Regions from separate parts of the Alteromonas sp. AWM4_230 genome, predicted to be linked through region 1. Evidence: predicted binding sites of a transcription regulator. Region 1 holds the regulator's gene; each other region holds the start of a gene.
The links. Region 1 encodes LexA, which represses DNA repair genes until DNA is damaged. Its sites were predicted from a motif close to TACTGTATNNNNATACAGTA; they were not measured.
Positions count from the first base shown of each region.

Region 2: the regulator LexA is predicted to act here: its motif matches at 8,246-8,265, upstream of ACXACS_RS03215 (YebG family protein).
Region 3: the regulator LexA is predicted to act here: its motif matches at 6,672-6,691, upstream of ACXACS_RS01530 (recombinase RecA).

Region 1 covers NZ_JBSWTB010000001.1:481,515-492,566, forward strand. The annotation lists gene ilvD (dihydroxy-acid dehydratase) at 323-2,173, shown strand; gene ilvA (threonine ammonia-lyase, biosynthetic) at 2,173-3,720, shown strand; gene plsB (glycerol-3-phosphate 1-O-acyltransferase PlsB) at 4,012-6,465, opposite strand; gene ACXACS_RS02090 (sensor domain-containing diguanylate cyclase) at 6,745-9,027, shown strand; gene lexA (transcriptional repressor LexA) at 9,201-9,827, shown strand; gene coxB (cytochrome c oxidase subunit II) at 10,410-11,052, shown strand, end outside.
Region 2 covers NZ_JBSWTB010000001.1:741,973-753,024, forward strand. The annotation lists gene ACXACS_RS03180 (sulfite oxidase) at 1-502, shown strand, start outside; gene ACXACS_RS03185 (hypothetical protein) at 641-946, shown strand; gene ACXACS_RS03190 (methyl-accepting chemotaxis protein) at 1,097-2,179, shown strand; gene ACXACS_RS03195 (sensor histidine kinase) at 2,256-3,761, shown strand; gene ACXACS_RS03200 (methyl-accepting chemotaxis protein) at 3,916-5,490, shown strand; gene ACXACS_RS03205 (ABC transporter permease) at 5,524-6,864, opposite strand; gene ACXACS_RS03210 (ABC transporter ATP-binding protein) at 6,864-7,667, opposite strand; gene ACXACS_RS03215 (YebG family protein) at 7,913-8,200, opposite strand; gene ACXACS_RS03220 (GAF domain-containing sensor histidine kinase) at 8,468-9,703, shown strand; gene rpsF (30S ribosomal protein S6) at 9,905-10,306, shown strand; gene rpsR (30S ribosomal protein S18) at 10,318-10,545, shown strand; gene rplI (50S ribosomal protein L9) at 10,572-11,024, shown strand.
Region 3 covers NZ_JBSWTB010000001.1:357,656-368,707, reverse strand. The annotation lists gene ACXACS_RS01550 (acyloxyacyl hydrolase) at 1-210, opposite strand, end outside; gene ACXACS_RS01545 (hypothetical protein) at 376-1,167, opposite strand; gene ACXACS_RS01540 (error-prone DNA polymerase) at 1,306-4,395, opposite strand; gene ACXACS_RS01535 (Y-family DNA polymerase) at 4,431-5,903, opposite strand; gene ACXACS_RS01530 (recombinase RecA) at 5,906-6,658, opposite strand; gene ACXACS_RS01525 (hypothetical protein) at 6,906-7,418, opposite strand; gene ACXACS_RS01520 (DUF885 domain-containing protein) at 7,421-9,172, opposite strand; gene ACXACS_RS01515 (DUF1820 family protein) at 9,212-9,547, opposite strand; gene ACXACS_RS01510 (M28 family metallopeptidase) at 9,735-11,052, shown strand, end outside.

The DNA of each region.
Region 1 (11,052 bases):
TTAGCGCGCATTGCGTTTAGGGGTAAAGCCATAGCCCCTAACGAACAACATTTCATTTTTATAATGCCAAAGGAATACGGCATTGTAAGTCAAAGATATCATATAAAACAAAGCGCTACTGATCTGTAAGCAGTAAGGCTTTGTCGCCCTTCGCTTGAACGACCTAAGATGATTTAATACATCATCAGTATGACATGCAATTTTGAGTAAAACAGCGCGTATTGGAAAACAAGCCAAAGCATTACTGGTTTACCACTGTTTTTAAGTTTCACACAAAGGTCTAGCATTAAACCCTAGCACCTAAAATTAACGGGAAGGATTTATGCCCAAGTTACGTTCTGCAACTACCACACAAGGTAGAAATATGGCCGGTGCTCGTGCGCTATGGCGTGCAACCGGAATGAAAGATTCTGATTTCGGCAAGCCTATTATTGCTATTGCTAATTCATTTACGCAGTTTGTACCTGGGCACGTTCACCTCAAAGATCTTGGTCAGCTAGTAGCGCGCAGCGTGGAAGAAGCCGGTGGTGTCGCCAAAGAATTCAATACGATAGCGGTAGATGACGGTATCGCCATGGGACACAGCGGCATGCTATATAGCTTGCCGTCTCGTGAAATCATTGCTGATGCAGTGGAGTACATGGTGAGCGCACACTGCGCGGATGCCATTGTATGTATTTCTAACTGCGACAAGATCACCCCGGGAATGTTAATGGCGTCTATGCGTTTGAACGTGCCCGTTATATTCGTATCTGGCGGCCCAATGGAAGCGGGTAAAACCAAGCTTTCAGACCAGCTGATTAAACTTGATTTAGTTGACGCCATGGTAGCGGCTGCTGATGAAAAAGTGAGCGATGCAGATACTGACGAAATCGAGCGTTCTGCCTGCCCAACGTGTGGGTCGTGTTCGGGTATGTTTACTGCAAACTCAATGAACTGTTTAACCGAAGCGTTAGGTTTATCACTACCGGGCAATGGCTCTATGCTGGCCACTCACGCCGACCGTGAAGGCTTGTTTAAACAAGCAGGTAAGCAAATTGTTGAGCTTTGTAAGCGTTATTATGGCGATGATGATGAAAGTGTATTGCCACGCAACATTGCTAACTTTAAAGCGTTTGAAAACGCTATGAGCTTAGACATTGCTATGGGTGGCTCAACCAATACCATTTTGCATTTGTTAGCAGCGGCAATGGAAGGTGAAGTGCCTTTCACTATGGATGATATCGACCGCTTGTCTCGCAAAGTACCTCACTTATGTAAAGTAGCGCCGTCCACACCTAAATATCATATGGAAGATGTTCACCGTGCCGGTGGCGTACTAGGTATTTTAAACGAGCTAAATAAAGCGGGCTTACTAAATACCGATGTTAATCACGTCTTAGGCAAACAGCTTACTGAGGTTATCAGCGAGTGGGACATCACTAACCCTGAAAACGAAGATGCGATCACCTTTTTCCGCGCAGGCCCTGCGGGTATTCGCACTACTAAAGCCTTTAGCCAAGATTGTCGCTGGGATGAGGCCGATGCCGATCGTGAAAATGGTTGTATTCGCTCTATCGACAATGCGTTTAGCCAAGAAGGCGGCCTTGCTGTGCTTTATGGCAACTTAGCCGAAGATGGCTGTATTGTTAAAACCGCAGGTGTGGATGAATCCATCCTAAAATTCAACGGTACCGCGCGTATCTACGAGAGCCAAGATGATGCGGTAGCAGGCATATTGGGCGACGAAGTAAAAGCCGGTGACGTCGTGTTTATTCGCTATGAAGGTCCTCGCGGTGGTCCAGGCATGCAGGAAATGCTATATCCAACGTCGTATTTGAAATCGAAGGGGCTGGGTAAGCACTGCGCGCTAGTAACCGACGGGCGTTTCAGTGGTGGTACAAGCGGCTTGTCTATTGGACACTGTTCACCAGAGGCAGCCAGCGGTGGCGGTATTGGCTTAGTTGAAGACGGGGACAAGATTGAAATAGATATCCCTAACAGAAGCATCAACATCGTTATTTCAGATGAAGCACTTGCCGAGCGCCGTGCAAAAATGGAAGCAAGCGATAAGCCCTGGAAACCAAAAGATCGCGTACGCGAAGTGTCTACATCACTTAAGACCTTTGCCGCGCTAGCAACCAGTGCCGACAAAGGTGCAGTGCGCGATGTCAGTAAGTTGGAAGACTTGTAATGGAAAACGAGCACGTTAGCGACCACGAGTATTTAAAAAAGATATTACTCGCTCCCGTTTACGATGTGGCGGTGGCTAGTGAACTTTCTTATATGTCTTTGCTTTCAGCTGAGCTTGGCAATGAGATCTTTTTGAAACGAGAAGATCAGCAGCCAGTGAAAAGCTTTAAGCTGCGCGGAGCCTACAACCGCATCTGCTCATTAAGTGAAGCACAACTGCAAGCTGGCGTTATTGGCGCATCAGCGGGTAATCACGCACAGGGCTTAGCATACAGTGCAAAAATGAAGGGCATTCAAGCGACTATCGTGATGCCCGAAACCACCCCTGATATTAAAGTGGACGCTGTACGTCGTTTCGGTGGTGATAACGTAAATGTAGTCTTGCATGGCACGAGCTTCGACCAGGCAAGCAACCATGCCAAAGCGTTGTGTGATACCCACGGCTATACTTTTGTGCCTCCCTTCGACAACCCCGATGTAATAGCTGGGCAAGGTACTGTTGCACGAGAGCTGTTGGAGCAGAACCCAAATTTGGATATTTTGTTTATTGCTGTTGGCGGTGGCGGCCTAGCCGCGGGAATTGCGGTGTACTTAAAGCAACTCAAACCCAGTATAAAAATTGTAGCGGTTGAGTCAGAAGAGTCGGCCTGTTTTATTAAAGCAAAAGCGCAAGGCGAGCCTACAGAGCTGGAAAGCGTAGGTATTTTCGCCGATGGCGTGGCTGTTAAAGTGATGGGGCAAGAAACTTTTCGCCTGTGTAACCGTTTAGTCGATGAAACCATTACGGTTAGCAATGATGAAATATGCGGGGCTATAAAAGATATCTTCGATGATACCCGCGTTATAGCCGAGCCTGCTGGTGCTCTATCTATAGCGGCGATTCGTAAATATGCTAAGCAACACGACCTTAAAGGTAAAAAGTTAGGCGGTATTTTATGTGGCGCAAATATTAACTTTCATACCTTGCGCTACGTGTCGGAACGCTGTGAATTAGGCGAGCAGAAAGAAGCCGTTTTTGCCGTTAAAATTCCTGAAACTAAAGGCGCGTTTAAACAGTTTTGTGAATGCGTTGGGGCAAAAGCGATTACTGAATTTAACTATCGTTACGCAAGTGAGAGCGAAGCGCATATTTTTGTTGGGGTTAAGCTAAAAGGCGGTCAACAAGAATTTGCGACCCTTCAAAGTGACCTTGAAAGTAAAGGATATGACTGCGTTAACCTAACGGATAACGAGTTAGCTAAGCTTCATGTTCGGCATATGGTAGGCGGTCGCCCGCCAACTATACTCAACGAGCAAGTGTTCAGCTTTGAGTTCCCGGAGCGCCCAGGTGCACTACTGAACTTCTTAAACACGTTAGGTGAGCAGTGGAACATTACTTTATTCCACTATCGTAACCACGGGGCTGCGGAAGGCTTGGTATTGGCTGGTTTTGATATTGCGCCAGAAAGCCGAGATGACTTTAACCAGCATGTTGCCGAGTTAGGCTATAAGGTTGAAGAAGTAACGGATAACCCTGCGTATCGCTTTTTTCTGTCGCAACCAGCATAACGTTTTGTCCGCTATGCACAGCAGCCTTCGATAGCTATACATTCAAAAGCGAAACTTAGTTCGTTTTAAACCTTTTTTCGCTTTGTATTGCTTCACGTTAAGCGCAGGTTTACCGAGGAGCGATACAAAGCGGCACTATTTCAACTTTACTATATCAGCCTCTATGGAGGCCTGGCTGAGTGCCTATTGAAATATAGGTATAAGTTAGGAATACGGCCAATAAAAAACCCATGCGGATGCATGGGTTTTTTTACGCCTTTAACAAAGCGATAGTCTTTGTTGCTTACAACGCTAATTTGCCGAATTAAGCGCAACATTTTCCAAATGCTGAATCATCTCAGGCCATATCAGCGCCATCACGTCAGCCCGCAAGGCTTCACACTCTTCCGAGTATTTTAAGCTGCCGTCTTTTTCTGAATCTAACCAATGATTATCTTTTAATGCGCCGATAAAGCTAGATAATACGTTCTTATCGTAAAACTCAGGAGAGCTTAAGCCATAAAGGGCTGATAAGCGCTCAGCAACTTGTTTACTTTCTCGCTCTAATGCACTGCGGCTAATTACTTTTTCTTTATCGAGAATAGTCAGTACTACGGCATAGCGCTGCAATGTTTCTTGCATACAGCGGCTTAATAACCAAGCAGAATGGAACTGTTTGCAGTGTGCATCTGGGGGGAGAAGCTCACCGTCTTTTTGGCGCAACAGCCCGTTGTCTAACATCGCGGTGATCAGCGCATCAGTATGCGCAAGTGCTTCATCTTGTGTTAGATGCAAAAACAGTTCTTTTTGCAGCAAAGGATAAAGTGCTGCAATGAGTTGGAAAATACTGTTCTTGGTTGCGCCCTTCTTAGCGAAGATAGACGCCATGATAAGGCCGGGTATGGCGAACAAATGCAAAATATTGTTGCGATAATAGGTTAGGTATACAGCAGATTTAGGCTGAGGGCTGATCAAACGTCCGTAATCGTCTTCTTTAACATCAAAACGACCTAATTTTAATGTATCCCGAAGCAATTCTTGTGCTGATGAATCTGGAATAGTGGCGTCATCACTAAAGGGCACTGTTTTGAACAAGTTCATGAAGTCATCCATGGCTTGTTTAAGCTCCATCTCACTCATGGTCTGCCTTTTAGAAGACAGTAAACATAGCGAAGCTAATGCCATGCCGTTAAGTGCCGCAGCGCGGTTAATGCGCGTCATGACGTTGTTAGCCAACTCATTAACGGCAGGTGTTAACCAAGCAGGCTTTTTCTCTGGCTCGGCATCGCGACAGTCGCGCCAGTTCGGCACATGGCTTTCAAGGAACTGATTAAGAGCGATAGGCTCACCAAAGTTCACATATCCATGCCCGTAATTCTTAAGCTTACGAATGGCTGAGAAAACCTGAAGGTTAGACTCTTTTTTCTTCTTTGAGCCTTTAAGCTCGTTCAAATAGCTCTTCACTTCCATCACATTTTCATAGCCAATGTAGACAGGAACAATACTAACTGGGCGGTTAACGCCTTTAAGCATGGCTTGAATTGTCATGGCCAGCATACCGGTTTTCGGTGGAATTAGGCGACCAGTACGGCTGCGTCCACCTTCAGGGTAGTATTTTACAGAGTAACCTTTGTTAAACAGCAGCTCTAAATACTCTCTAAATACCGCGGTATAGAGCTTGTTGCCTGCAAAACTACGACGTAGGAAGAATGCACCTCCTCTGCGAAACATTTTTCCAACAGGCCAGAAGTTAAGGTTGATACCCGCTGCAATGTGAGGCGTTACCATACCTTCGTGATAAATCACGTAAGTTAATAACAGATAATCCATGTGACTGCGGTGGCAAGGCACATAGATAATTTCGTGACCGTTAGCGGCCAGCTCACGTATACGCTCTGCATGACCTACGCTAATGCCGTTGTAAATCTTGTTCCAAATGCGTGTCAGCAATCTGTCACCGAAACGGATAAGCCCTTCACGATAATCTGCAGCAATCTCGGTGATATAGCTTTGAGCCCGCTCTTTGGCCTTTTCGTGTGTGACCTTTTTGCTTTTTGACTCTTCGGCGATCGCACGACGTACGGCATCTGAACCCAATACACTGTTATTGAGTTCTTGTCGCTCTAGCAGCGTAGGGCCAGTCATACTTTGACGTTTACGTTGAAAGTGAGTACTTGCTACGCGTACAAGTTTGTGTGCGATGCTTTGGTCACTACCATGCTGATTTGACATGGCGCGCGCCGAGACAGCTTTAGAATAATTAATAAAGTTATCACGGCCTAAAAACAGCACGATGAAAAGTTTACGTAGCCAGCTCGGTGCAGCGTTATCAGCAATTAGGTCGCTCAACCCTGGGTTACCGCGCCCTGGTGCACGACCCCAGGTTACATAAACAGGAACTACCTGTAGATCGAGGTTTTCGTGGTCTCGGTGCAAATGGAAAAGGTCAGTGAAAACGTCTTCAATGCCCGTATCTTTGGCTGATGAGCGAAAAAGAGGCTGAGTTTTACGTAAAAATAGAGTCGATGAGTACTCTCGACCTGCCAGTGTAAGCGTGTCAGTTGGGCTAGGAAGGCCTAGGTATTTAGTCGACATTCTCAGCGCAAGCTGGTCGGTCACTGAGTTAGTGGGAAGTAGATAAACAATAGGCTTGCTCTTATCTATTCCTAATTCGGTTTCAACGTTAACTGGAATACTGTGAGCTTTAACCAGTAACTTAACAGGATAATGAAATACCGACAGAAGGGCTTTTCGCATCCACGACATGAATTATGTAATCCTATGAAATAAAAACGGGTGAAGTGTAACACAATCGCGTCACAATCTCGCGACGAGCCATTGTTATTGATTTGCTTGTTTTACAGACTCCCTACCTAGCGGTAAGTTCATGAAATTCATAAGCGCCTGTATTTTTATATCTTCGTAACTTTGTTTAGGGTAAGGCTCACTGACCCTTTTAGCAATGCAACATTAGAAGTATTTAAATTGCTATAAGCTTTGATAATTACTACTTTTATAAGGGTTAATGAATGTGAGCATGTAGTAGTGGATGAACAAAACCGGTTAAAGACGATTGATGACTTTTTGCTCAGTGATGAGGTGCCGTTAGATCTTGACGACCTTATGGTTGTGTTAGCAGGGGCATATAAGGTGCCTATCGCGCTAATAGGAATTGTTGGTGAATTTGAAGAAACATTCAAAGCGCGATATGGAACTACACTTTCTAAAGTGAGCCGTGAGCATGCCTTTTGCAGTTGTGTTGTAGAAGAGCGCAAACAAGTTGTTGTTAACAATGCCCACGAGGACCCCAAGTTTAAAGATAATCCATTAGTTACGGGTGAGCCGCACATCTGCTTTTATGCAGGAACTCCCATTGAAATTAATGATGAGATTATTGGTGCTGTCTGTCTTATCGATACTGTTCCTCGAGAAATTGATGCCAAATATCTTGAAGTGCTGAATAGAATTGGAGCGCTTGTTAGCCAGCATATTTCTCTTTCTAAAGAGCATGAAGCACTCAAGCGTGAGCATGGGCTAATAGAAAAGTCCCCTATTGTTCTGGCTACGTGGCGAAATACTACGTCGCTCAAACTGGTTCATATCTCAAAAAATAGTGAGAGTGTGTTGGGTATATCGGCACAAGACTTACTGTGCGGCGCAGTCGAGCTTGGCGATGTTTTAACACAAGACGCTGAGGGCGACTTTACATTTGCCATGCAGGCGCATATGGAGGGCGTGGAAACGCATACCTGTCGTCTTCAAATAGCTACGCCCACACGTACCATTTGGGTAAGTATGATCTCTACGGCGAGTTTCCGTGAAGACGGTATGTTGTCTTCAGTTCAGGCGTTCTTATTTGACACCAGCGATCAGAAATATGTGGAAGACAAGCTCAACAAAACAAACCAGCGCATGCGGCTGTTATTGGAAGCCTCTGAATTGGGCACGTGGGATTGGAATTTGGCCGCTGATGTAAACCAAGTAAACAAGCGTTGGTGTGATATCGTCGGTATGGAATATGAGTACTATGATACCAGCTCTCGCTTTTTCAGGCAGTTAATTCACCCTGCGGACTATGTAAAAGTAGAAAAACAATTAAACGAGCACATCATTGGTAAAAGTAAGGTTTTCAATACCACGTTTCGCATGAAACATACTAACGGCGCGTGGGTTTGGGTTGAAACCTATGGAAAAACCGTCGAATCTGACGTTACGGGTAAGGCTATTCGCGTTGCTGGTATTCATCGCGACATTACGCAGAGAATGGAAAGTGAGCTTCATGAGAAAAAGAAAACCCAACTACTTCAATTTATAAATAAAACCCGTGCCTCTTATCTTCAGAACAACGATTTAACCATGGCCTGCCAAACGGTATTACCCGAGCTTATTGATATCTCGGATAGTCAGTTCGCTTTCATTGGGCAAATGAAAGGTGAAGGCGATGCATCGAAGCTGTTTATTCATGCTATTTCTGAAATAGTCTGGGACAGCAGCAGCTTTACGCAATACAACGAGTACAAAAAGCGAAACTTGTATTTCAGCAGTTTCGATAACCTTTTCGGTACCACAATTCTAACCGGTGAGGTAACGATTAGTAATGCCTCAGGAAGTCATCCAAACTCAAAAGGGGTGCCCCAAGGGCACCCCCGCATTAGTCGATTTTTAGGGCTACCGATTAAGATCAAAGATAGAGTGGTGGGCATGATTGGTTTAGCCAATAAGTTCGAGCCCTACACCTTCGATGATGCTGAGTTTTTGCAACCTCTATTAGATGCATTAGCCGGTCTTTTCTATGCGGTTGAACTGGAAGAATCACGCGCGATAGCTGAGGAGAAGTTGCGTAAGCTGGCCATGACTGACTCGCTAACTGGGCTGTACAATCGACGAGCTTTCGTTGATAAATGCCATCAGCTCTCTGCACAAAGCAATAGAGTGAGCGTAGCGGTAATCGATATAGACCACTTTAAAAAGGTTAACGATACTTATGGACATGATGCAGGAGACCAAGCACTAATTTCGGTAGCCCACCTCATCGAAGAATATTATGTGGAGCCCGATATTGTTTCACGTCTTGGTGGAGAAGAGTTTGCGATAGTAGCAATTTCAGACAACAAAAGAGACGAAGAAAGGCGATTTAACAAACTTCGAGAGGCTGTTGAAAAAACAGAAGTTAAATACAAGAAAGACACGATATTCGTAACAATAAGTATTGGTGCTGTCTTTGCTGAGGATAGCTTGAATCTTGACCTTAGTGTGTTACTTTCCAAAGCGGATAAACTGCTATATACGGCGAAAAAGAATGGCCGAAATCGAGTTATTCTAGAGTAATAAAAACTTTAGGCTGTGCGAGGTTTCACGTATTTGACAGCCTTAAGCCCCCTAGTTTTTATATACTAGGTGCTAGCCCCATGCAGCTTGCTCCATAGTTTCAAGATTTTGCGCTTGTTATTTGCTTTTAGGTGTATATACTTACAGGAACTGTATGAACAGACAGGTCTTTTATGCGCCCACTCACAGCTCGACAAACTGAAGTTTTAGAACTTATTAAAACAACCATGCAAGAAACGGGAATGCCGCCTACGCGCGCGGAAATAGCTCGTCAACTTGGTTTTCGTTCTGCCAACGCAGCAGAAGAACATTTGAAGGCATTGGCGCGTAAGGGCGTAATTGAAATTTTGCCTGGTACCTCGCGTGGTATTAAGTTAAATATCCCCCTCGAGGATACTGCACCAGAAGAAGAAGGCTTGCCTCTAATAGGGCGCGTGGCGGCTGGTGAGCCAATTTTGGCGCAAGAGCATGTAGAATCCCACTACAAGGTCGACCCTGCTTTGTTTCAGCCTCAGGCAGACTTTTTACTTCGTGTAAACGGCATGAGCATGAAGGACATCGGTATCTTGGATGGCGATCTTCTTGCTGTGCATCGCACGACTGATGTCCACAACGGTCAGGTAGTGGTCGCGCGGGTGGATGAAGACGTTACGGTGAAGCGTTTAGAGAAACGCGGTCGTGAAGTTTTACTTCATGCTGAAAACGAAGAGTTTTCGCCAATTAAGGTAGACCTTGCCAGCGAGCCTTTTGCTATTGAAGGTATTGCCGTAGGTGTTATTAGAAACGCCGACTGGATGTAAGGTTTTAGCATCTTCAATCAAAAGCGGCGTATTAGCCGCTTTTTTTATGCCTTTTAGTACCATATTTTAGTTAATTTTCTTAGGTTAGCGTTTGTTAGTATGTCTCAAAACTACGAAATCTGGCATCACCATTGTGCGAAAGATATGCGCTATTTGGCCCGAGAATGAATTGGCTAATACACATTTATTATTTGAAAGTTTGTTTGAAAAATAGGACGAGCGATGTGTTAATTGTTGATTTTATGACCAAATGAAGCTTCATCCTCATCAACACCCCGTTCAAAATGCGCGTTTGATTTTTTAAGCGCCGCGAGCACGCCCAATATCCTCTCCAACAAAATTGTAACGTAAGCCTGCCACAAGAAATGGTTAAAAATTAGCCTCTTCATTAAATTTTTAATAGAAAAGACTAGACGACACGACATTATTGCGCAATTCTTATACAGAGATTAACAAAATAATAACAATGACTCTAAATTTGTTTTACAAGTTGAGGTGATGGGTCAATCGTTCGCAAACCATTTGGTAGGGCAGCGCGCAGAATAATCAGCGTTTTTGGTCTTGCTATTACGGAGGTGCTGAGTGAAACAACTAACGACCGTTTTTGCAAAGTGGTGTTCAATAATACCATTTTTGCTTTTCTCCCCTTTGCTTCTTGCACAAGAAGTTAGTGAAGAAGCCTCTTCGCTTAATTTGAGACGCGGTGCTACCGACATCAGTGGGCAGGTCTATGATCTGCATATGTTGATGTTCTTCATTTGTGTAGGTATCGCGGTTGTAGTTTTTGGCGTGATGTTCGCCTCAATGTATCTGCATAGAAAGTCTCGTGGCGCCAAGCCCGCTAACTTTCATGAGAACGTGAAGGTTGAAATAGCGTGGACCGTTGTACCTTTTCTTATTCTCATCTTTATGGCTGTGCCTGCGGCAAACACGCTTATTGCGATGGAGGACACGTCTGAGCCTGACATGACTGTGCTAGTAACAGGCTCACAGTGGAAGTGGCACTACAAGTACATGGACAGCGACGTAGAATTTTACTCACTGCTTGCTACTCAGCGTGAGCAAATAGAGAACAAATTTCAAAAAACCGACAATTATCTGCTTGAAGTTGACCGTCCGTTAGTTATTCCAACTGGGAAAAAAGTACGTTTTCTTATTACCTCTGACGACGTTATCCATTCGTGGTGGGTCCCGGATTTTGCTGTGAAAAAAGATGCCAACCCGG
Region 2 (11,052 bases), 260 kb from region 1:
ATCAACGTCAGGTAAGTGGCTTAAGAAAATTGTAATTCGAGACCGCGTACACGACGGTGCAAAAATGCTGGGTAAAGCCTATAGGATGCCGTGTAAACCTGTAGCGCCTGGCGCGAAAGTTGCCGACGAAGACATGTGTATTATTGAAGCTATGCCAGTTAAGTCGCTTATTACCTTTCCAAAGTCTGGCAGCGACCACTCTCTTAAAGAAAAGCTAACCGTTCGGGGACATGCATGGAGTGGTGAAGGCAAAATTGCCAAGGTGTTTACCTCTATTGATTTTGGCCAAACTTGGCAGCTTGCTCAGCTGAACGCACCGGCAAACAGACACGCATGGCAGCAGTTCAGCACGCAGATAAACTTCCCCCAGCAGGGCTATTACGAAGTATGGGCTAAAGCACAAGATGAGCATGGAAAATCACAGCCTATGGTGTTACCTGGATGGAATCCAAAAGGGTATTTAAACAATGCCTGTCATCGTATCGCTGTGCGTGTGGTGTAGGTATATGAGTACGAGATTTTATGTATGTTAAGCGGGGCAATTGATATGGCTAGCATAATGGTTCGATTTATTGCCCTAGTAGGAGTCCTTCATCTACCCGTTGCAGAGGCCGATATTGAGACGAATAATACGAAAAGCATGACAAATTCATCAAAAGAGCACGTGCAGCCTGCTGTGGATCCCCAGTCAGGCCTCGTAAAAGCAGAAGGATTTAACTTAGTGTTAGCCCATTGCAGTGCCTGTCACTCGACTTCTCTTATTACTCAGAATGCCATGAGCCGTGAAAGGTGGCTTGAGACTATCCGCTGGATGCAAAACACACAGAAGCTGTGGTCACTGGGTGAGGCAGAACCAACGATATTAGATTATCTATCAACCTGGTATGGCCCTAAAAAAAGCGCTCGTCGTGCGCCTCTACCACCTCATTTACTGCCTGCAAACTAAAAGCAGAGATAATAGTTTAATTTATCCCCTCAGTTTTATAATTTTCTGCCGATAATCAAACAATAACGCTACTTCAGACTAATGGCTAAGACGATATAACCTCTGTTAGTCTGAACAAAATAACTCTATAAAAATTATTGGTAACTAAACATGTTTGTATCACGCAGCAAATTCGAAGAAAAAGAAGCGCAAGTTCAACTATTAGAAAAACGACTTCAAGAAACGTTAGACAGGGTGTCTTTGCTTGAAGCCGAAAATGCAGAGCTGACTACCGCTTTAGAGATTGCCAAGCACGAAGATGTTTCATCTGCCAATGCCACAGTGGTTAAATGTTTAGTAGATTCACTGTCACAGGTTGAGGGCGTTCGCGAAACGGTTTTACATTCTTACGAACGCATTAATGCCGAGAGTCAGTCTATTGTTGATATAAATGATTTATTTAGTGAATCGGCCTCTACATTGAGCAAGATTGTATCTGACATGAGCGGCCTGAATGTTCAGATGGGAAGTATGAGCGAGCGTATTTCTGGTCTGTCTACTACAGCTGACAATATCAATAAGTTTGTAACCACTATCACCAGCATTTCTGATCAGACTAATTTACTTGCCTTAAATGCAGCGATTGAAGCGGCCCGTGCAGGTGATGCTGGACGAGGCTTTAGTGTTGTAGCTGACGAGGTAAGAGCACTGGCAACTGAGACAAATAAGTCTGCTACAGAAGTATCAGAGCTTGTAAACGGTATTATCCAATCAACATCGAAAGCGGTGTCAGGTGTTAATGAACTGCGTGGTAACAATGAAGAGTTAGAAACAGGCATTAACCAGCTTAATAGCAGTTACGAGACTATGGTTCAACATTGCGACAGCATGAAGACCACCATTAGCGAAGGCGCAATGGCTACATTCATTCAAACTGTAAAATTAGATCACGTGGTGTGGAAAGCAGGGGTTTATGAGGTGCTCTGTGGCTTCAGTAACAAATCAGCAGCTGACTTTAGCGATCACGTTAGTTGTCGTTTAGGACAATGGTATAATGAAAATTCAACTAATCCTATAGGTCAGACGACAGCCTTTAGAGAGATTGAAGCGCCGCATGCAAAAGTGCATAGTAGTGGTGTTGCAGCAATAAAAGCTAAACAAGCGGGTAATATTGCAGAAGCAGATGCGAAACTGATAGATATGGAACAGGCGAGCGAGCGTGTAATGATGCTTCTTGATCGCTTGGCCGGTTAAAACTATCAAGCGCTGAAGCACACAGAATAAAGCGTGCTCTTATAATTGACGGGCACGCACAATGGAGGGCTTTAAGGTGAGTGAAACATCGTATTCCACCGAAAACGAACGTATTCGTGCGCTTGAGGCCCGTGTTAATTCGCTAGAGCGACAGCTTAAACGCCAAAAAGTTGCACGCAAAAACGCTGAATCTTTCCTAGAAACCTACTCCCAAGACGCCTATCTTGCCAATCAAGCATTACGCAAAGCACTCAAAGACTCTAAACAAAGAGAGCGCGAGCTTCTTTACCTTAATCGAACAGCATCCCAACTTACACAAGCGACATCCGGGGAAAGTTACATATTTTCGGCCCTTGAATCTGCCGTAGAATTTAGCGGTGCGTTTTGCGGCAAAGCTTTTACCGTAAAAGATGGTGAACTCATCATTGGTAACGATGACAGCGTGCTGGTTCAGGGGCAGGGCTGGATTACGTCCCCCGCGTTAGCGCAATTTATCAAGCAGGAAACGCCACTAGATTTACGAGAAAGCTATTCCCATTGGTGTGTTAGTGCAGTAATACAGCCGGAAAAAGATACAGAGTCTCGCTTACTTCACTTTATGCATGAAATGTCGCGGGGGGAATATACGTGGCTAGTATTATTGACCAAAGACGATAATTTGGAAGAAGAAACTCTTTACGTATTAGATACCACGAAGCATTACCTCAATATCACGTCTCGATACCAAAATAAGAAAAGTGAACTAAATACTAGGCAACGAGAACTGAGTAACGTGAAAAAGGACCGGGATTTCCTTGAAGAAAGATTAGTCAGTGCTGATAAAATGGCTATGCTAGGTCAGCTAGCCGCAGGTATCGCTCATGAAATTAATAACCCTATTGGTTATGTGCGAAGTAATACTGTCGTTGCAAAAGATATTTTTAACGACTATCAGCGTGCGCTTGAGGAAATAGGTAGTCTTTGTAAAAAAGCAGGTGGTGAAGTTGCCGCGCATTTTATGGCGCTTGAAAAGCGTTTTTCCCTTAAAGACAGTGCGACCGAAATTGCGGAAATGTTTGATGAGTCTCATGAAGGTATTGAGCGTATAATCGAAATTGTGAAAGCGTTAAGAAGCTTTTCTTATCCAGGCTCGGGCAAGCACTCTGAAATTAGCGCTATCGAAGCCATGAATACAGCGATTAAGCTCACCAATAATTTGCATCGTTATCGCAATACGGTGCGCTTTGAAGTACCAGAGGAAGATGCCTTCTTTAACGGTAACTCAGGGCAAATTCAGCAGGTGCTTGTAAACTTCTTAACCAATGCGATATATGCCACGCCGGTAGGGAAAGGCATAACACTAAAAATACAGAAGGAGGCTGGCAGTGTCTGTCTTATCGTTGAAGATGAAGGTATGGGCATGTCAAAAGAAACGCTTAGTAAAGTGTTCACTCCGTTTTTTACTACCAAACCGCCAGGTGAGGGCACAGGGCTGGGTATGTCAATTTCCATGACCATTGTCGAGGAGCATAATGGCAGGATAGATATTGTCAGTGTTGAAGGCAGAGGCACAAAAGTGTCAGTCGTACTGCCATTGGTCTAAAGTATAGAGTGCTTTCCTAGCTATCTGATAAAACATAAAATTTCTCTAATTTTTTGCTTAAGCTAGACAGCGGCTGTTTATGTTCTAGTCTTATGAGAAAGCAAAGATTCTCTGCTTTAAGGACGAACGCTTTGCAAAATGGAGAAAGTATTCAATGAGAAATAACCAGCCTGTTACCCAAAAAGAGTATAAATTTCCCCCTCACCACCGCCTTATTTCGTCAACCGACAAACGTGGTGTTATTCAGCATTGTAACAATGAGTTTGTGGAAGCGAGTGGTTTTACCCGCGAAGAGTTAATAGGCAAAAACCATAATTTAATTCGTCACCCCGATATGCCAGCCCCCGTGTTTAAGGAAATGTGGCGTACTTTAGAGTCTGGACAAAGCTGGCTGGGATTAGTAAAAAACAGAAGGAAGAATGGCGATCACTACTGGGTTTCGGCATTCGTGACGCCCGTTTATGAAGGTAAAACAATTGTGGGGTACGAATCTGTTCGAGTTCCTGCGTTAAATGATGAAATTGCCAGAGCTACAAAGGTTTATGAAAGAATAAGAGCAGGTAAATCGCCGGTATCGCCAGCGGTTCGTATTATACAAATGCTTTCGCATTTAGCACCATCATTAATATTCAGTGCGCTAATGGTTTTGATCTTGGCGTTTACACACGGCGCTGTTGCTGCTGGCATAGCGCTACTTGGCGCTATTATTTTGATGTTGGCTCAACAAACTAACGCCAAAAAAGATTGGCACGGATTACTTGCGCTTAGCCCTGAAAGCTACGCAAATGAAACGGTGTCACAAACCTACTTTTCTGATCCGCCTCATATAAGCCAAGCTAAACTCGCGCTAGGCTGTGAACTTGCAAGAAATCGCACAGCGTTGACTCGAATACAAGATGCGTCAGCGGGTCTTGATAATATAGCTAATGCAACCCATCACCAGGCTGAAAGTACTAGTGCTGCGGTCGTGCAGCAAAACCAAGCTACTCAGCAAATAGCGTCTGCCGTGACGCAAATGAGTCAGGCTATACAAGAAGTGGCTGAGCGGGTTGAAGGAAATGCGAAAAGCGCAAAAACAGCCGCAGCTAATGTAGAAACAGGTAACCAAAAAGCTGAACAAGCCATGCAGGCAATTGTTGCGTTGCGCGAGGCGGTTGAATCAATTTCAACAACAGTAACCGAGTTAGCTCAGTCAACCAGCGATATAGGTGAAGCGGCCAATATTATATCCACCATTGCCGAGCAAACTAACCTGCTAGCGCTTAACGCTGCCATTGAGGCGGCAAGAGCCGGTGAACAGGGAAGGGGTTTTGCGGTTGTTGCCGATGAAGTACGTACATTGGCTTCAAAAACGCGCGAATCAACCGACAAAATCCACAATATCATTAGTGAATTGGCTGAGCGTTCTGATCGCGCCGTGCGGGTATCTACAGAAGGGCTAGCTTCAGCAGAGCACGGCAGCATAATCGTGGAAGAAACGCGGGGGGCATTATTTGAAATAAATAACGCGGTGAAAGGCATTGCTGATGCTACCGTAGAGATGTCTTCTGCTGTAGAAGAGCAAAGCACAGTAGCGGAACATATTAACCAACAGTTAGTAGAAGTGGCTGATGGCGCGTCTGAAACTCAGCGTTCCTCAGAGGCATCGCTAGCAGCGAGCCAAGATTTGCGCGCTACGGTAAATCAAGTTCACGAGCTTATTTTGCGCTTTAGTACAGACAAGGGGTAGGAGAGTAGCCCTCTCCCCCCGTGTGGGTTGCGCCTAGTTCGTATTGAGGCCAGCATGTAAGCCGCGTTTATAGGCAGCAACGGCTGGGAACAGAGAAACTAAGTAGGTGCACCCTAATATAAGCAAAATGATAATAACGCTGCTTTGCCCAAACAGTGGACTACTCAAAAACAATCCATAGGTACTGCTTAACCAGGGTTTTAGTACGCTCATAAGCCCAGCCACCAAGCCTAAGCTTAGTACGGCACTCAACATAGTAAGCAGCATAGCTTCAATTTGAATAAGTAGCAGTAGGGTGAAAGGCCCTGCTCCTATGGTACGTAAAACAGCGATTTCTTGATAACGCTCACGCATAGTTGCAAGTAGCATAGTCGCTAACCCAATTAGCGCGCAAATGACGATAAGACCGGAAAGACCAAGCAATAGCGACTCTACATTTCCCATAATTTGCCAAAGCTCAGCGAGCGCCATACCCGGTAGTATCGCCATAAGCGGCTCTTTTTTACTTTGGTTGATTTGATACTGCAGCTGTAGCGCTGTAACACGATGTTTTAGCCCAAGCATCACAACTGATACCGACTCTGGAGCAAAGGCTTCGCTGTTGTAAGTCTCATGCACACCGGTATGCTCGCCGTGCTCGTGCTCGTGCTCGTGCTCGTGCTCGTGCTCGTGCTCGTGCTCATGCTCGCTCACCTTGTCAGCAGATTTACGGCCTAACATTGAGGTGGGCGAATGCTTAGGTCCTGTGTGGGCCTCTTCAAGTCCCTGCAAGGTGACATACACAGCCTTATCCACCGGGGTGCCCGTTTTATCTAAAATGCCGGAAATAGTAAAAGGGTGATCGTCGTGATTATTGAATGAGACACTGCCTAAGCCGTGAGAAATAATAATCTCATCACCCACTTCATATCCCAATGATTCCGCTATATCAGCACCAACTACCGTAGATAGCGGTTGTGTAAATGTCGCTCCATCAGATAGCTTTAGTGACTGCATGTCACCGTATTTAAAGTGTTCAAAAAAGCTGTTGGTCGTACCTACCACTCTAAAGCCTCGGTGAGTATCACCTAAAGAAAGTGGAATGAGCCACGACACCTGTTTGTTAGATTTAAGTGATGCAACACTCTTATATTCAATGCCCTTGGTGGGTGTTCCTATATTAAACACCGACGACAATAGCAGGTTAAGCTGGCCGCTCGGTGCGCCGACAATAAGGTCAACACCTGACACGGTACGCGTAAAGCTGGTCTTCACTTGGCTGCGAATTATATCAACGCATAAAAGCAAACTAATGCTGATGGTAATGCTTAACAGCGTAAGTATTGCCGTTGTTTTCCTGCGCTTTAGACTTTCAATAGCAATAGTACTTAGCATTACACACGCTCCTGTGCTTGCTTAATGCCACCGAGTGAGGATATTGCGTGGTTTGAGCTTGGGCTCAATTCACTGATACTGCAATGACGGTCAAAATAGCTTTCCATTGCTTTATCATGGCTAACGAAAATCATTGTGCTCTTACCTGCAACCTCTTTTAACAGCGACATAAAGCTATCTCGCGCATCGCTATCTAACGCCGAAGTAGGTTCATCGACAATTAATAATTGTGGGTCATTGATAAGCGCTCGGGCTATAGCTACCCGCTGCTGCTGGCCAATACTCAAAGCATCTGCCTTCGCATGTAATACCTGTGAAGGTAGCTGTAGCTTGTCGAGTAAATGGAGAAGTTTATCTTCTCCCGCCGTTTTAGTTGTTTTACTACTTGCGAAGTACACCGCAGCGTTAATATTTTGCGCCACAGAAAGATACGGAATAAGGTTGAACTGCTGAAAGACAACGCCAATATTGCGTGCTCTAAACTTGTCTCGCTGACGGTTTGATAAAGAAGAGAAAGGCTGCGACAACAAAGTTATGTTGCCTTGGGTGGGTGTCAAAGTACCGCATAACAAATTAAGCAAAGTACTCTTTCCGCTACCCGAAGGGCCTGATAGAAAAACATGTTCACCTTGTGGCACCTGCCATGCTTTTACATCAATGATGGGCGGGCTTTCTTTACTGTACGAAAACTGTAAATTGTTTACTTCAATTGCTGGGTTGCACTCTTCTATTGATGCGTTGTGCTTTTCAGACACTGCGTTGCGCTGGGAATGAGTGCTATTGTTTTTATTGATGGTATTCACGCTAAGCCCGACCTGTATTTACGTCTTATATTCACATTAGCAAAGGCGGTACCTTGTTTCTTATTTGTTTTCCTACTTACTTTAGGTACCCAAAGCAAGTAAAGAACATAGCACCGCTTAAAAGTGATGTTATCAAATAACATCACTTTGCAAAGACATGTTATCAGAACTTACGCATTTAAAGCGGCAGTTGCTCTCACTTATTGTTCATCATAACGACATAGAGGGCGAGTTGAGCTACATTATCAGCCGTTGGCCTGCAGCTTTACTACTTCTGCGCTTTCATCTTCTAATACGCTTTCTGCTGTAGCGCCTTTAAATATTTTGCCGACTTTATCTTTGTTTTTCGCCAGCATGATTGTGAGTTCTTCAATCACGCTATCGTCTAGCTTAATGCCCTTCGCATGAATATAGTCGGCGAGGTTATCTGCTGCATCAAGCATCTTATCGTACTGATCCGCTTCTTTTTTGTCGGTAGTTACCAATTTTTCTACCCCTTTGTGCGTAACAACATACTGTGTGGTAATGGCCATGGTAGGTCCCCTATTTATTAAAGACACAAAAACTGTACAGTAAAGCACTGTATAAATAAACAGTTTATCGAAAATATTCTTGTCATTATCGGTAATATTGCCGCTGATTATACTTTAGTGTAGTTTGGCAGCTTCATGTACGCTTAGATTCAAAGTCCTCGAAAACCGTAAATTAGTAATTTATTTCGGCGTCCGAAACACCTGGAACAGTAGAAATGTAGCGTTCGTAAGCACGCGCTCGAAAAAAGGAACTCTAAAGTTATGGTAGTGAGAGAAGCTGTTCAACAAGATATTCAGGCTATCGACGCAATCGAAGCAGTCCCTCATATAATGCAAATATTGGCCAGTAGTTTAGATTTGCGTTTTATCTGTGTAGCGAGAGTCACCGAAGAAGCATGGACAATGTGTGCCGTGTTAGATAATGCAGAATTTGGTCTAACGCCTGGCGATCATTTAGAAATTGAAACCACTTTTTGTAGAACCGTAAGGGCGAGCAAACAACAGATAGTCATTAATCACGCCTCTGCTGATAGTAAATATTGTGATAATCCCATTCCTATTATGTATGGCTTTGAGAGTTATTTTTCTTACCCTATCTATGATGCAAACGGTGAGTTTTTTGGAACGCTTTGCGGTCTAGACCCAGAACCTAGGGAGTTACGTAGCGAGCTTGTTCACGGGCAAATTAGTGCATTTGCTAAGCTTATATCTAGTCAAATTTTATTAAAAGACCAAATGGAGCGTTCACAGGCTCAGCTAACCGATGCAAGAAATATTGCCCGCCTTCAAGAGCAGTATATTGCTATTTTAGGCCACGATATTCGAACTCCTTTATCGTCCATTCAAATTGGTATCAGCTTTCTTGACGACATAATAAAAGACAGTCAAATAGCCAGTACGGTTCAAGTACCTGTATTCAAAGCTGTATCGAGAATGAAGAATAGTGTGCAGAGGATGACGCGTTTAATTGAAGATGCTATGGACTTTACTCATAGCCGTATGGGCGAAGGGCTACCTGTGAAAATGGCCGAAGCAGCTAGTTTAGCGCAACAGTTGAATTATACGGCTGAAGAGCTAGCTACTGCTTATCCTAATTGCACTATCAGAACACATATCGATATTACCGAGCAGTTGGTCTGTGACGAAAAACGGGTGTGTCAGCTTTTATCTAATTTATTGAAAAACGCTCTGGTTCACGGCGACCAAGCGCATCCGGTATATGTGAAAGTCATCACCAACCGAAACGATTTCATTCTCAGCGTGCAAAATAGCGGCACACCAATACCTGATGAGTCTAAGGCGCGTCTTTTTCAGCCTTTCTGGCGTAAAGAAAGCAGTGCAAAAAACGACGGGCTAGGGTTGGGGTTATTTATCGCATCAGAAATTGCAAGGGCGCACCAAGGTTCGCTGAGCGTGACTTCTGATTTTAACGGCACAGAATTTACCCTTTGCTTTCCTTTAACCCGTGTTTCTTCTATTCCATTTGAAAGCGTTTCGCAATAACCGCGAAGCGCTATTGATACAAGCGCTGTCAATACGAGCTCTGTCAATAATAGTAAGCGCAAAAATAATTGCCAAAGTTGATTAATGCTTGTGCAACGATGTTTGTGTGCGTATAATGCGCGCCCTTACAGCCATCCCAATTCGTTCCTTGTCTCCATACAGTCGGCTGTACTGTCGAGGCTACAACCGTAAGGAGCTATAATGCGTCATTACGAAATCGTATTTATGGTTCACCCTGATCAGAGTGAACAAGTACCTGGTATGATCGAGCGTTATACCACAATCCTAAAGCAAGACGGTGGTCAGATTCATCGTTTAGAAGATTGGGGCCGTCGTCAACTGGCTTACCCAATTGAAAAGCTGCACAAAGCCCACTACGTACTAATCAATGCTGAAGCGTCTGCAGAAGCTGTTGATGAATTGGAAAATGCTTTCCGTTTCAACGACGTGATCCTACGTAACATGGTTATGCGCACTAAGACTGCTGTGACTGAGCCTTCTCCAATGATGAAAGAAGAGCCTCGTCGTGAGCGTCGTGACGATTCTGCTCCTCGCCAAGATCGCGCGGAAAAGAAAACTGAAACCACTGAAGACAACGCTTAAGGAGATCACCCATGGCTCGTTTTTTCAGACGTCGTAAGTTCTGCCGTTTCACTGCAGAAGGTGTGACTGAGATTGATTACAAAGATATCGCTACTCTTAAGAACTACATCACTGAGAGCGGTAAAATTGTCCCTAGCCGTATTACTGGTACAAGCGCAAAATATCAGCGTCAGCTGTCTTCTGCGATCAAGCGCGCACGTTTCCTTGCGTTGCTTCCGTACACTGATTCACATAAGTAATTTGGCGAATATAAGGGTTAGCTAAGATGAATATCATCCTACTAGATAAAATCGCCAACCTTGGCGGCCTGGGCGACCAAGTGACTGTTAAGTCTGGTTACGCTCGTAACTTCCTTTTCCCACAGGGTAAAGCGGTTCCTGCAACTAAAGACAACGTTGAAAAGTTCGAAGCACGTCGTGCTGAGCTTGAAGCGAAAATTGCTGAGCAACTAGCTGCTGCTAACGCACGCGCTGAAAAAGTTGCTGAGCTTGCTGAAGTTACAATCGCAGCTCCTGCTGGTGACGAAGGTAAACTATTTGGCTCTGTTGGTACTCGTGACATCGCTGATGCAATCACTGCAGCTGGCGTTGAAGTACAAAAAGCAGAAGTTAAACTACCTACTGGTACTCTTCGTGAGACTGGTGAGTATGACATCGACTTACAACTTCACTCTGACGTTATCACTTCAATCAAAGTGATCATCATTGCTGAAGCGTAATCGCTGACGTATTTGAAAAAGCCGCTCC
Region 3 (11,052 bases), 120 kb from region 1:
CCAAACAACCGCGCTCACTTCCCAGTAAAGCTTTATGTCGCCAAACCAATCTGTCGCTAATGTTTGTTCAAGTGGTCTGTATGCGAAGCGCATACCGTCGATATCATCAAAACCGTGCATATAGTCGACACTGACAGTTTGCCTTGCCTGCGCGCTATTAGCGGTAAAAATGATTAAAAAAGAAAATAAAAGTAGTGATAACTGTTTCATAATTGCTCCTTGATCTGATGATCAACAAGCAAAAAATTATCCAACCAAAAAAAGGCCGTTATTTCAGTCGGATAGGGCTCTAGAATAAGAAGGGATTAAGTTTTATAAAGTCTACATTACTGACATTATTGAAGTTTTTACAAGGGTTTCCATAGCGCGTTTTTATTATTTCCAAACCTCTTCAATTTCCAATCCTTGTTCGTTAAGAAGCTGATGAGACAATTGCTCAAAAGGGGTTATTCCGTATTTCGCTTTTATACTATCAATTAATTCGGGGTTTGAGGATATGAAATCATTCAGTTCACTAATAATGTCTTTATGATAAAGGGTAGATAAAGAAAAAGGGATTTCGTTATGAGGAAGCGTTAAATCTAAAGTAAACGCGCCTTTCTCATACGCTAGCGGTGCGGATCTTTGACTAACAAAGTATTCCAAATCTAACCCGTCGACGCGCTCTTGGTATAGAAGGGCTAAGCCCTGTTGTATATTCGTAACCCAAGTAATTTTTGTATGTTTACTGTCTATTCTTTGTTGCCAGTTTACTGGTGTGAAACCTAGTGGCATGGCTAGATGCTTTATCTCATCAATACCTTGTCCAACATTTTCTTGTTTAACGATAGTTCCTGTTACTGCATTGGTTAAGGGCAGTGAAAAATGCTTATCGCTTGATGTGGTGATGCTGTTATACCAGCCTCTGTTATCAGGGTATACAAAATCAACATTACCTTTAACTAGCTCGAGTTGAAGCCGTCTTATAGGCAAACTCAAATAAATAAATTCGTGCCCAGAAGCTTCAGAAAACGCCTCTAAAATTGACCAAGCAACCCCTTTATCTACAGGCGAAGAAAAATCGTAGTGAGGGAAGTAAGCTAAATCTTGTGCGCCAACTATATATTTATCTGCGTAGCTACTAAGACTGAATAAGCAGATAAAACAAAGCGCAATCCATCGCATCATTTTATACTCCAAAAATGATAACTGTTCTCTACAGGTATAGCGGAATTGTCTATATGCTACTCAACAAAAAAGGGAATTATCATTCATAAAATAACCGTTTCGCAGACCATAATCTATTGCTTTGTCTCTGTAAAAGGTTCAGTGAAAATCTCTAGAGTTTAAAGTCAGCTTTTCGAGCCAAGATGTACGGTCGATAAGCTTACCCGCAATAATGTGAATAACCCCCTCTTTTGAACGTTCAATAATACCGTTAACCTGAAGAAGCTTGGCTTTCAAAAAAGTTTGTTGCTGAGCGCGCGCCGTAGCTTGCCATACCACAACATTCATATTGCCTATATCATCTTCTAAAGTTAGAAAGGTAACGCCTGCGGCAGTACCTGGGGCCTGTCGACCAGTTACTGCCCCAAGTACTTTAATAACAGACTTATTTTTTTTATCTTTAAGTGAATTTGACCAGCTTATGTCTTTAAGCTCATGTTGCTGCTTAAGCAGTGAAATAGGATGGTTATTTACAGACAAGCCTGTCGAGGCATAATCTTCAAGTAAGTTTTCTGCTTCAGAGGGTTTAGCGCCAAGGGGGGCGGCACTTTTATCTGCATAAAAATCATCGGTATCAAATAGCGGTAAACGCGTTTGTGTATCCATAATTCGCCAGCGAGTTTCGTCCCGGTTCCCTGAAATAGTACGAAGCGCATCGGCGCTGGCAAGTGCCTCTAGCTCATTACTTTTAAGCGAAAGCTGCTGTAACTGTTCAACGTTGTTGTAGCCTTTTGCTGTACGGTTTTCCACAATAATCTGGGACGACGCTTCACTTAAACCTTTAATAAGCTTAAGACCAAGTTGTATGTACTTTTCTTGGCCTTTTACAATCAAAGTGTGCTCTGTGTTTGACTGGTTCACGCAGGGCGCCTCCACCCGTATATGATGGCGCTTAGCGTCTTGAACTAACTGAGAAGGAGAGTAAAACCCCATGGGCCAGCTATTTAATAGCGCCACGTAAAATTCGACGGGGAAGTAAAACTTCAACCAACAAGACACATAAGCTAATACCGCAAAAGACGCTGAGTGAGACTCGGGAAAGCCGTACCCTGCAAAACCTTTGATTTGTTCAAATAAGTTATGAGCGAACGTACTTTCATAGCCTTTATCCGTCATACCCTTAATGAGTTTATCTCTGAACTCAAAAATTCTGCCGTCTTTTTTCCAGCTAGCCATAGCGCGTCGCAACTGATCGGCTTCTCCGCCACTGAAGCCAGCGGCAACCATAGCAAGCTGAATCACTTGTTCTTGAAATATAGGCACACCCATAGTGCGAGAGAGCACCTTTTTCACATCTTTAGATGGGTAGCTAATGGTTTCGTTTCCGTGGCGACGTATCAAATAAGGGTGGACCATATCGCCCTGAATCGGGCCTGGCCGTACAATGGCTATTTGTACGACCAAATCGTAATAGCGGCGGGGCTTTAACCTTGGCAGCATAGACATCTGAGCCCGTGATTCTATTTGAAAAACGCCTACGGTATCGGCACGACAGATCATATCGAATACCTGTTTGTCATCTCCGAGCTTAGTGATAAATGGAATACTGGTTTCAACAGAGTATTGTTTATTGATAAGAGAGAATGCACGACGAATAGCGCTTAGCATCCCTAGCGCCAGCACATCTACTTTTAGCAAGCCCAAGGTTTCAATGTCATCCTTATCCCATTGAATGATGGTACGGTTTTCCATTGCGGCGTTCTCAACGGGTACAAGGTCGTAAAGCGGTCCTGCGCTAATAACAAAACCGCCTACATGCTGCGACAAATGTCGGGGCGTGCCTAGTAAAGCTTCGGTAAGGGTAATTAACTGCTGTACTCTAGGCTCCTCAGGGTTTAACCCAAGCCCCGCTAGCTGAGATTTCCACGGAATAACGCTGTCTCGACGATTGATTTGTTTAACTACAAAATCAAGTTGTGACTCGCTAAAGCCAAGCGCTTTACCCACATCTTTAAATGCTGATTTAAAGCGGTAGCAAATAACGGTAGCCGCGATAGCGGTTCTTTCTCTGCCGTACTTTTGATAAATGTATTGAATGATCTCTTCACGGCGCTGATGCTCGAAATCCACATCAATATCGGGCGGCTCGTTACGTTCTTTAGATATGAAACGCTCGAACAGTACGCTTATTTGCCTTGGATCTACAGCCGTTATCTCTAGGCAATAGCACACTACAGAGTTAGCTGCCGACCCTCGTCCTTGGTACAAAATGCGCTGCTGCTTAGCAAATTGAACAATGTCGTAAATGGTTAAAAAGAAATACTCGTATTCTTGTTCGGCAATAAGTGTTAGTTCTTTTTCTATAATTTGGCGAATTTCAGAGGTTATACCTTCTGGAAAGCGCACTTTAATACCGGCTTCTACGCGCTCCCGTAAATACGATGTGGGTGTATAGCCCTGTGGCACAAGTTCCGAAGGATAGTGATAGCGCAACTCTTCTAAAGAAAACGTGAATACCTGGGCTAGGGCATTGGTATTGGCTATCCACTTCTCAGGGTAGAGCTTCTTTATTTTTTGTATGGTGCGCAGACTACGTTCTGCGTTACTCAATGCTTCCCGGCCTATTTTATCTACACTGGTATGCTGGTGTGTAGCATGTAAAACATGTTGAAGCGGTAGCCTGTCAGCGTGATGCATGAGTACACCTGTACAGGCGATAACAGGAAAGGGGTAGGCAGACTGTAAATGGTTGTAGTGCGCAAACTTCTGATGATCCTGCCCGTCTAATAGACGCTGAGCACCGATATAGGCATCAATGCTAGGGTGTTTTTGCAGCCACTCAGCCCAATGTTTGTCGTGGGCTTCTTTTCCGCTAGGTAGCCAAATGAATTTGCAGTGACGAATGGTACGTAAGTCCCACTCGGCCAGTTGATACTCTCCTTTTTCAGAGCGACGTCTCGCGTTCGTTATAATTCGGCACAGTTCGCTGTAGGCTGCTTTGTTCGGGCACAGCAGCACAAAAGATAAAGTCTCATCGAATACAAAGTAACTGCCAACAATAAGCTTAATAGGTAAGCCTTGATGGGTTATTTCATCGAAAGCCCGTACGACTCCCGCTACTGAGCATTCGTCAGTAATGGCAAGCGCGTCATAGCCAAGAAAAGAAGCCGTGGTCACAAGCTCTGCGGGAGAAGAGGCGCCGCAAAGAAAGCTATAGTTACTTTGGCAAAAGAGTTCGCTGTATTTCATGATTTAGCTTTTACCTTTTCTTTAACTGTATGCGGCTAACAAAAAAGGCCCTGTACCCACCAGCGGCTCTCTTCGTCTTTAAATACTAAAAGCCTTACACACTGCTCAGTCTGGGCGATGAAATAATCTCGCTTTGTTGAGCTGTCATGCCACCACTCGCTGTGTAATCGCACAGGGCCAAAGCAAATTTGGGTTGCCTGAATAAGCGGCTTAGGTGTATCAAAGGTAAAGGTGGGCGTAATGTCACTGCTATAAACATAATTGTCGGCGCTCGACTCGTTCACCGTCATATATTCAAACTGATGGCTGTCGGCAGCGCGAGGTTGAAACGTACTGTTATCACCTAGTTTGGCGTTTAAGCGGCCAATCAATTGCTTTTGTGCAACGTCATTAAACCTATTGCTAAAAAAGTCGCCACTCTGCGTATCCATTTCTTCAAATTGCTGACAGGTAAGCGCAATCGCTGTGGCAGGCTCAGGTAACTCCAAGCTTTCAGTTTTAAGGCTAAACAGTGGTAGCCAACTATGCACCGAAGACTGAGGCATTGCAGAGCGAATATTAATATCCAATACAGGTGCTTCTCTGAAATGAATATGCACGCTTATGCTTGATGTATATAAGTTCCTGGCCCGTAAATAGTGAGACAAATGCTCAAACTGCTGTGTGACAAAAGGTGTTAGGTGCTGCGTATTTTCAATATCAAAAGGCAATAGGATAAAGTTATCGAAGTGCTCCAAAGGCCTAAATAGCGTAACGCGAGGGAAGGTTTCTCCTCGTAAGGCGGTAAGATACATAATAGTGTTATTGTCGAAGCGCCGACCCAGCTCTTGTACCGGCATGGCCAACAGTTGCTGTACACGGGTAACACCCACTCTTGCTAACGAGTCAATGACTTTGGGTGATAAAGCCGTAATAGAAAGCGGGCACGTACTTAGCGCTTTTTTTATATCATCTGGCGCATGTATATAGGTATTGTGTTGATGAAGGGCTAATACCTTTGCAGCCTCAATCGTCCATGCACTAGCAAAATGATAGCGAATATTTGCCTCTGCGAGTGCTTGAGTTAGGGTTTTCCACAGCGGCTTATGCCCGCCATAGTAATGGATTAGGTTATCTAGCCTTACTGCCAGACCATTTACGCCATTCGAATGAATGTGGCTGTCTAGTACGATGTCAGAAGCAAGAGGATACAGCCTATGGGCTAGCTGCGTCAGCATATGCTTTTCGGCTTCTTCACTGAAAGGCAGAATATGCACGTAGGGGCACAGCGCCGCGGCTTGGGCAAGTCCATGACCAATTTCAATGCCTTCTTTTTTCGCAATATCATTACACTGCGTAATTTTGTTGGTTTTACTGCAATACACAGCAATAGGTGTATTTGACGGTAATGAAGAAGAACTTCCGTTAGATTCGTCTCTAGACCCTTGCCTGGGCGTACGTTTAGTTTTAGCCGCTTTTATGTGGCTGTCTAAAGTAAGTTGATAGCAGTAAATATAAGCCCACAACATTATTAGCTCACAGAGTGTAGCGCCTTGTCGGAAAGCGTGTTGTGTGCCATGGCCCATTTAATGGCCTGATTGTCAGGGGTCCACTGATGAGAAATAACAATGTTATCTTTGGGCCACCCATGACGCTGCTTGCGTATGCTCACTGCCAAAGCATGGGGGTTACCTTTTAATGCAATATCTAAAGTAATGGGTAATGCACTGTCGCTTTGATTCGAAAGGGTGGCTTGTGAATCGCTCCCCATGTCGGCTTTTTGGGAGCCTAACTGTAAGGCCTGCTGTTGCGGTGGAGTATACAGCAAGCACAGGGCGTCGTTATGCGTTGCTGCAACTTGTAGGCGCCGTGCTTCTTTTGGGTTTATAGCATTACTCCACAGCACCACGCAATGGCAAGCCGTACTTTTTAAGCACTGTTCTGCTGCCCATAATGATTCTTGTTCTGCACTTGTTTTTACTACCAGCACTTGCTGCGCTTTAAGCCCCAGATTTTCTAACCACGGCGACTGTAGTAGCCCAGGAGGGTTAATAAATACCACCAGTTTATGCGTGCGATGCTGGCAAATAACCTGTTTAAAGAGCGAAAGCTCACCCACGCCGGTTAGTGAGGCAATACGTACAAGCCCCGTAGAGGCAACGCCACCGTTAAGCGCTTTATCCAGACGCGGAAACCCCAGCGAAAACTTGGCTTCACTTTGCTTCTTATCTCTGGCCCGCCAAATATGCGGATGGTTGTTAAGCACGGATAACGATTTGTTCATGGCACTCAAAATAAACTGTATTTTTATACAGTATTATAGTGCAGCAATAACCCTTTTCAAGACAAAAGGTTTTTGGCTTGTTGTTTTAAGCGCTAACTTACTGATTAGTTTGGAAAGGTAAAAAGATTAAACTTTTAAAAGGGTAGGAACATGGCTAGGGTCGCTGGCCTTACTACATAGTAAAGCAGACGACCCTGTCATAAAGTTAGCGCTGCATCAGCGCTAACGAGTGGCGTAGAGTAGAAAGTTACTCTTCAGATGAAGGTTCTTTTTGTGATTTTGCTGCAGTACCGCTTACGGTTGCTGTAACGGTTTGGCAAAAAGCAATAAAACCATCAGCGGTATTTTTTGACCACACCATACGCACGTTGCTAGGAAGTGCTTTCACCACCTCACGAATTTCCTCAAGCGTCACTTCTTCATTCTGCAATGCTTTATTTAAAGACTCTTCAAGAGACATGCCTTTTTCACAACAAGCCATAATAATGGTTGAAAAGTTGCGCATAAGCGGGTGCAGCGCATTATATTGAGTTTGGTCGATAAGACGGCTTTTATAGGCACTTTCAATACGCGCGGTAAGGTTTTTTTCCAACGCATCTGTAACAAGAACAAGATTGCGATAAGCATACGTAACCTTGTTACTAGTCTGCTTATTCGAGTGGCGCAACAGCGCCAGCTCTTTCTGTAAGTTCTGCGCTCGCAGCACAAAGTAAATTAAAAACAGGATAAGTAATCCAATAACACCAAATGCAACGATCATGTTTATTGTGCCTTTTGTTCTTCTATAAAGGTGTTGATATTTTGTTCCAATATGAAAAGTGGAACTGAGCCATTTTCTAACACGGCGCGATGGAATTTGCGCACGTCAAAACGCTCACCTAAAGCAGTCTCTGCTTTTTCGCGAAGGCCTTTTATTTTGATTTCACCAATTTTGTATGACAGCGCTTGCGCTGGCCAAGAGATATAGCGGTCTATTTCAGTATTAACGTTGTGTTCTGAAAGCGCGGTGTTTTCCATCATGTAATCCACCGCTTGTTGACGGCTCCAGCCCATCGTGTGCATACCGGTATCAACAACCAAACGACACGCACGCCACATTTCGTAGCTTAAGCGACCGAAGTTGTCGTACGGCGTTTCATAAATACCTGCTTCAATACCTAAAAACTCAGAGTACAGACCCCAGCCTTCACCAAACGCTGAAATATAGGTGTTACGACGTACCATAGGTAAGTCTTCAAGCTCTGCTGCCAACGATATTTGAAGGTGGTGGCCAGGCACCGCTTCGTGTAATGTCAAAGCAGGCAGCGCATATAAAGGGCGCTTATCAAGGGCGTAAGTATTTACCCAGTAATATCCTGGCTGGTCATCGCGGCTAGGGTGGATGTAACGGCCCGTTGTATATTTAGGCGCAATAGCATCTGGTACAGGCGCTACACCGTATGGCGTTCTTGGCAGGTACTCAAAGAGCGAAGGAAGCTTTGCGTCCATTTTCTTTGCAATAAACGACGCCTCTTTTAGCAAATCTTCAGCGCTGGTGGCATAAAACTGAGGGTCTTCGCGTAAAAACGCAATGAAGTCGTTAATGTCGTCATCAAAGCTAAGTTCATCCACAATTTGCTGCATTTGCGCGCGAATGCGTTTTACTTCAGACAACCCTAAATCATGGATTTCCTGAGGGGTCATATCTGTTGTGGTGTAATGCTTGGCTCTATTAGCGTAATACGCCACACCATCAGGCCAGTTATTCGCGGCAATATCTTCACGGGCATTAGGAATGTATTCCTCTACCATGAAGTCGTAGAATATTTGATACGCAGGCAACACGCTGCTGTTTATGGCTGCTTTGCCTTGCTCTGCTAACGCTGCCTTTTGCTCGGCAGTAAAGTACTCTGGAAAGCGGGTAAACGGAGAATAAAAGCCACTGTCCACTGCATTTTCAACAATATACGACGCAACTGAGTCTTCAAACCCTTTCAGCACGACTTTGGGCTGCGTGTAGCCTTCTTTTAACGCCTGCTTCATATAAGTAATTTGCTGGTTAAAATAAGGCTTAAGTGCGTTTAAGCGGCTAATGTATGCCTGATAGTCTTCTACACGCTTAAACGTAGATAAGTTAGGAAGCGAGGCCATGGCACCGTGAAAGCCGTATTCTGAGTTGATGGGCACCAAGTGCGCGCGATAGGTATATTCATCCACATAGTTGGCTAAACGGTATTGCTGCATTAGCAAAGCAATATAAGCGTCAGTAGAGATAGAGTCTTTTTCGTACTGACTTAAGGCTTTTTGAAACACACGCCACTGTTCATTTTGTGCTTTAAGTGCTTCTGGTGAAATATCGGGTAGCACATGGGCCAAGGAACTATCGCCTTGGCGAGACGCTAAAAGCGGGGAAACCGAAAGCTCATACTGCCAAATGTCATCAAGTAGTTGATACAAGCTTTCATCGTCAAGGCTCTTTGCAGATGAACTAACGCTGCAAATAAGTAGTAATGCTGCTAACAGATAGCGATACATAAGGGTCTCCGGTAACCTTTACCGGATAGACTCCGGCGGCTACTCTTTCGTTGGTGTATATATTGGACTAGGGAAAGCCGTTACTTTATCAGATTTATTTTCTAATTTAGTAATTTTGGCTGTTCCTTTTTTATTTACGGCGTCAATGCGTAAAACGTTGTGCATAGGAATATAAGTTTTTTTTACTTCTGAAAATTCAGCTTTTAACCTTTCATGGCTAGGATCTACAACAACGCTCGTATGGGTATCCCATACAAAGTCACCTATCTCGATGAAGCCAAACAAAGCGCCCTGAGTAAGGGCTCTAACGTACAGTTCGTAACGTTCTCCATTGCTGATGAATTGAACGCGGTAAAGAATATCGTCTTTCGACATGGATGCTGCTCTTCACTAAAAATATAAATACTCCCGGAATCTACACCGGCGTTTAGCTAACAATTTTACCTTGCTCCTAAAATGCGAGCAACGGTAGGAAACACATGGTAAACGTATGCAGTTTAATGGTATTTCGCCTATTAACTGCGTTACCATGTCGCACACTTAGTTATACGGTGAAATTACAATGATAAAAAAACTACTAATAGGTAGTGCAATGACAGCAATGACCTTTGCTGCTACTGCTCACAACCACGCATCGACAGACAATGCTTTTAACCCTGATACACAGCGAATTAAATCACACCTGTTTTTCTTAGCAGATGACTTACTTGAAGGTCGTGATACTGGCTCTCGCGGTCATGAAATTGCGGCGCTTTATATTGCTACCGAATTTGCCAAATATGGTTTGAAGCCGGCAGGTACAGACGGTTACGTGCAAAACGTATCGTTTCGTAAAGCCAATCTGGTTCAAGAGTCTCCTAAGTTTACCTTCACCCAAAACGGCGAGACCATTGATTTTGATTATCCAAAAGAGTATTTAGCTAGCCCGAGTTTGCTCAGCACTGATGGCAATGTAAAAGGCGAAATGGTATTTGTCGGCTACGGTATTGTAGCTGACGAGCTATCTCACAACGATTACAAAGACCTAGATGTAGAAGGTAAGATTGTTGTGGCCCTTGCTGGTAAGCCAAGCGACTTTCCATCAGAGGAAGGCGCTCACTTTGCGTCTGGCTATCAAAAGCAAAAGTATGCGGTAGACAATGGTGCTATTGGCATGATCACTATTACTACGCCCAAAAATGAAAAAGTGCGTCCTTATCAAAGCCGCTTGAACTATATTCATACACCGCGTATGGCTTGGTTAGACGACAAAGGTCAGCCTGCAAATAGCTTTTCTCAACTGAAAGGTGGCGCTTATATGAGTGAAGGCGCTGCGCGTAAGTTATTTGAAGGTGCTGAAAAGAGCCTTGATGACGTTTATGCAGTTCTTGAAGCTGACAAAGTACCGCAAGGCTTTGCGCTTAACGGTGTGGTAGATATCAGCAAGAAGAGTGTGCACGACACCATTACAAGCCCGAATGTCGTGGGTGTACTTGAAGGTTCAGACCCAGAGCTTAAAAACGAGTACGTGGTTTTCTCTGCTCACTCTGATCACATTGGTTTTGCCAAAACAGTGAAGAAAGACAACATTAACAATGGTGCTATGGACAATGCGTCGGGCACATCAGTGATGTTAGAAACTGCACGCCTGTTTAGCGAAATGAAAGAAAAGCCAAAGCGCTCAATTCTGTTCGTGTCGGTAACCGGTGAAGAGAAAGGCCTGTTAGGTGCAGACTATTTCGCTCGTAACCCAACCGTACCTGTTACATCAATGGTGGCGAACGTAAACTTAGATATGCCAATTCTAACCTACGAGTTTGCAGACGTTATTGCCTTTGGTGCGAACCACAGCGATTTGCAAGAGTCAGTGGAAAAAGCTGCAGCTAATGCCGATATCGAGC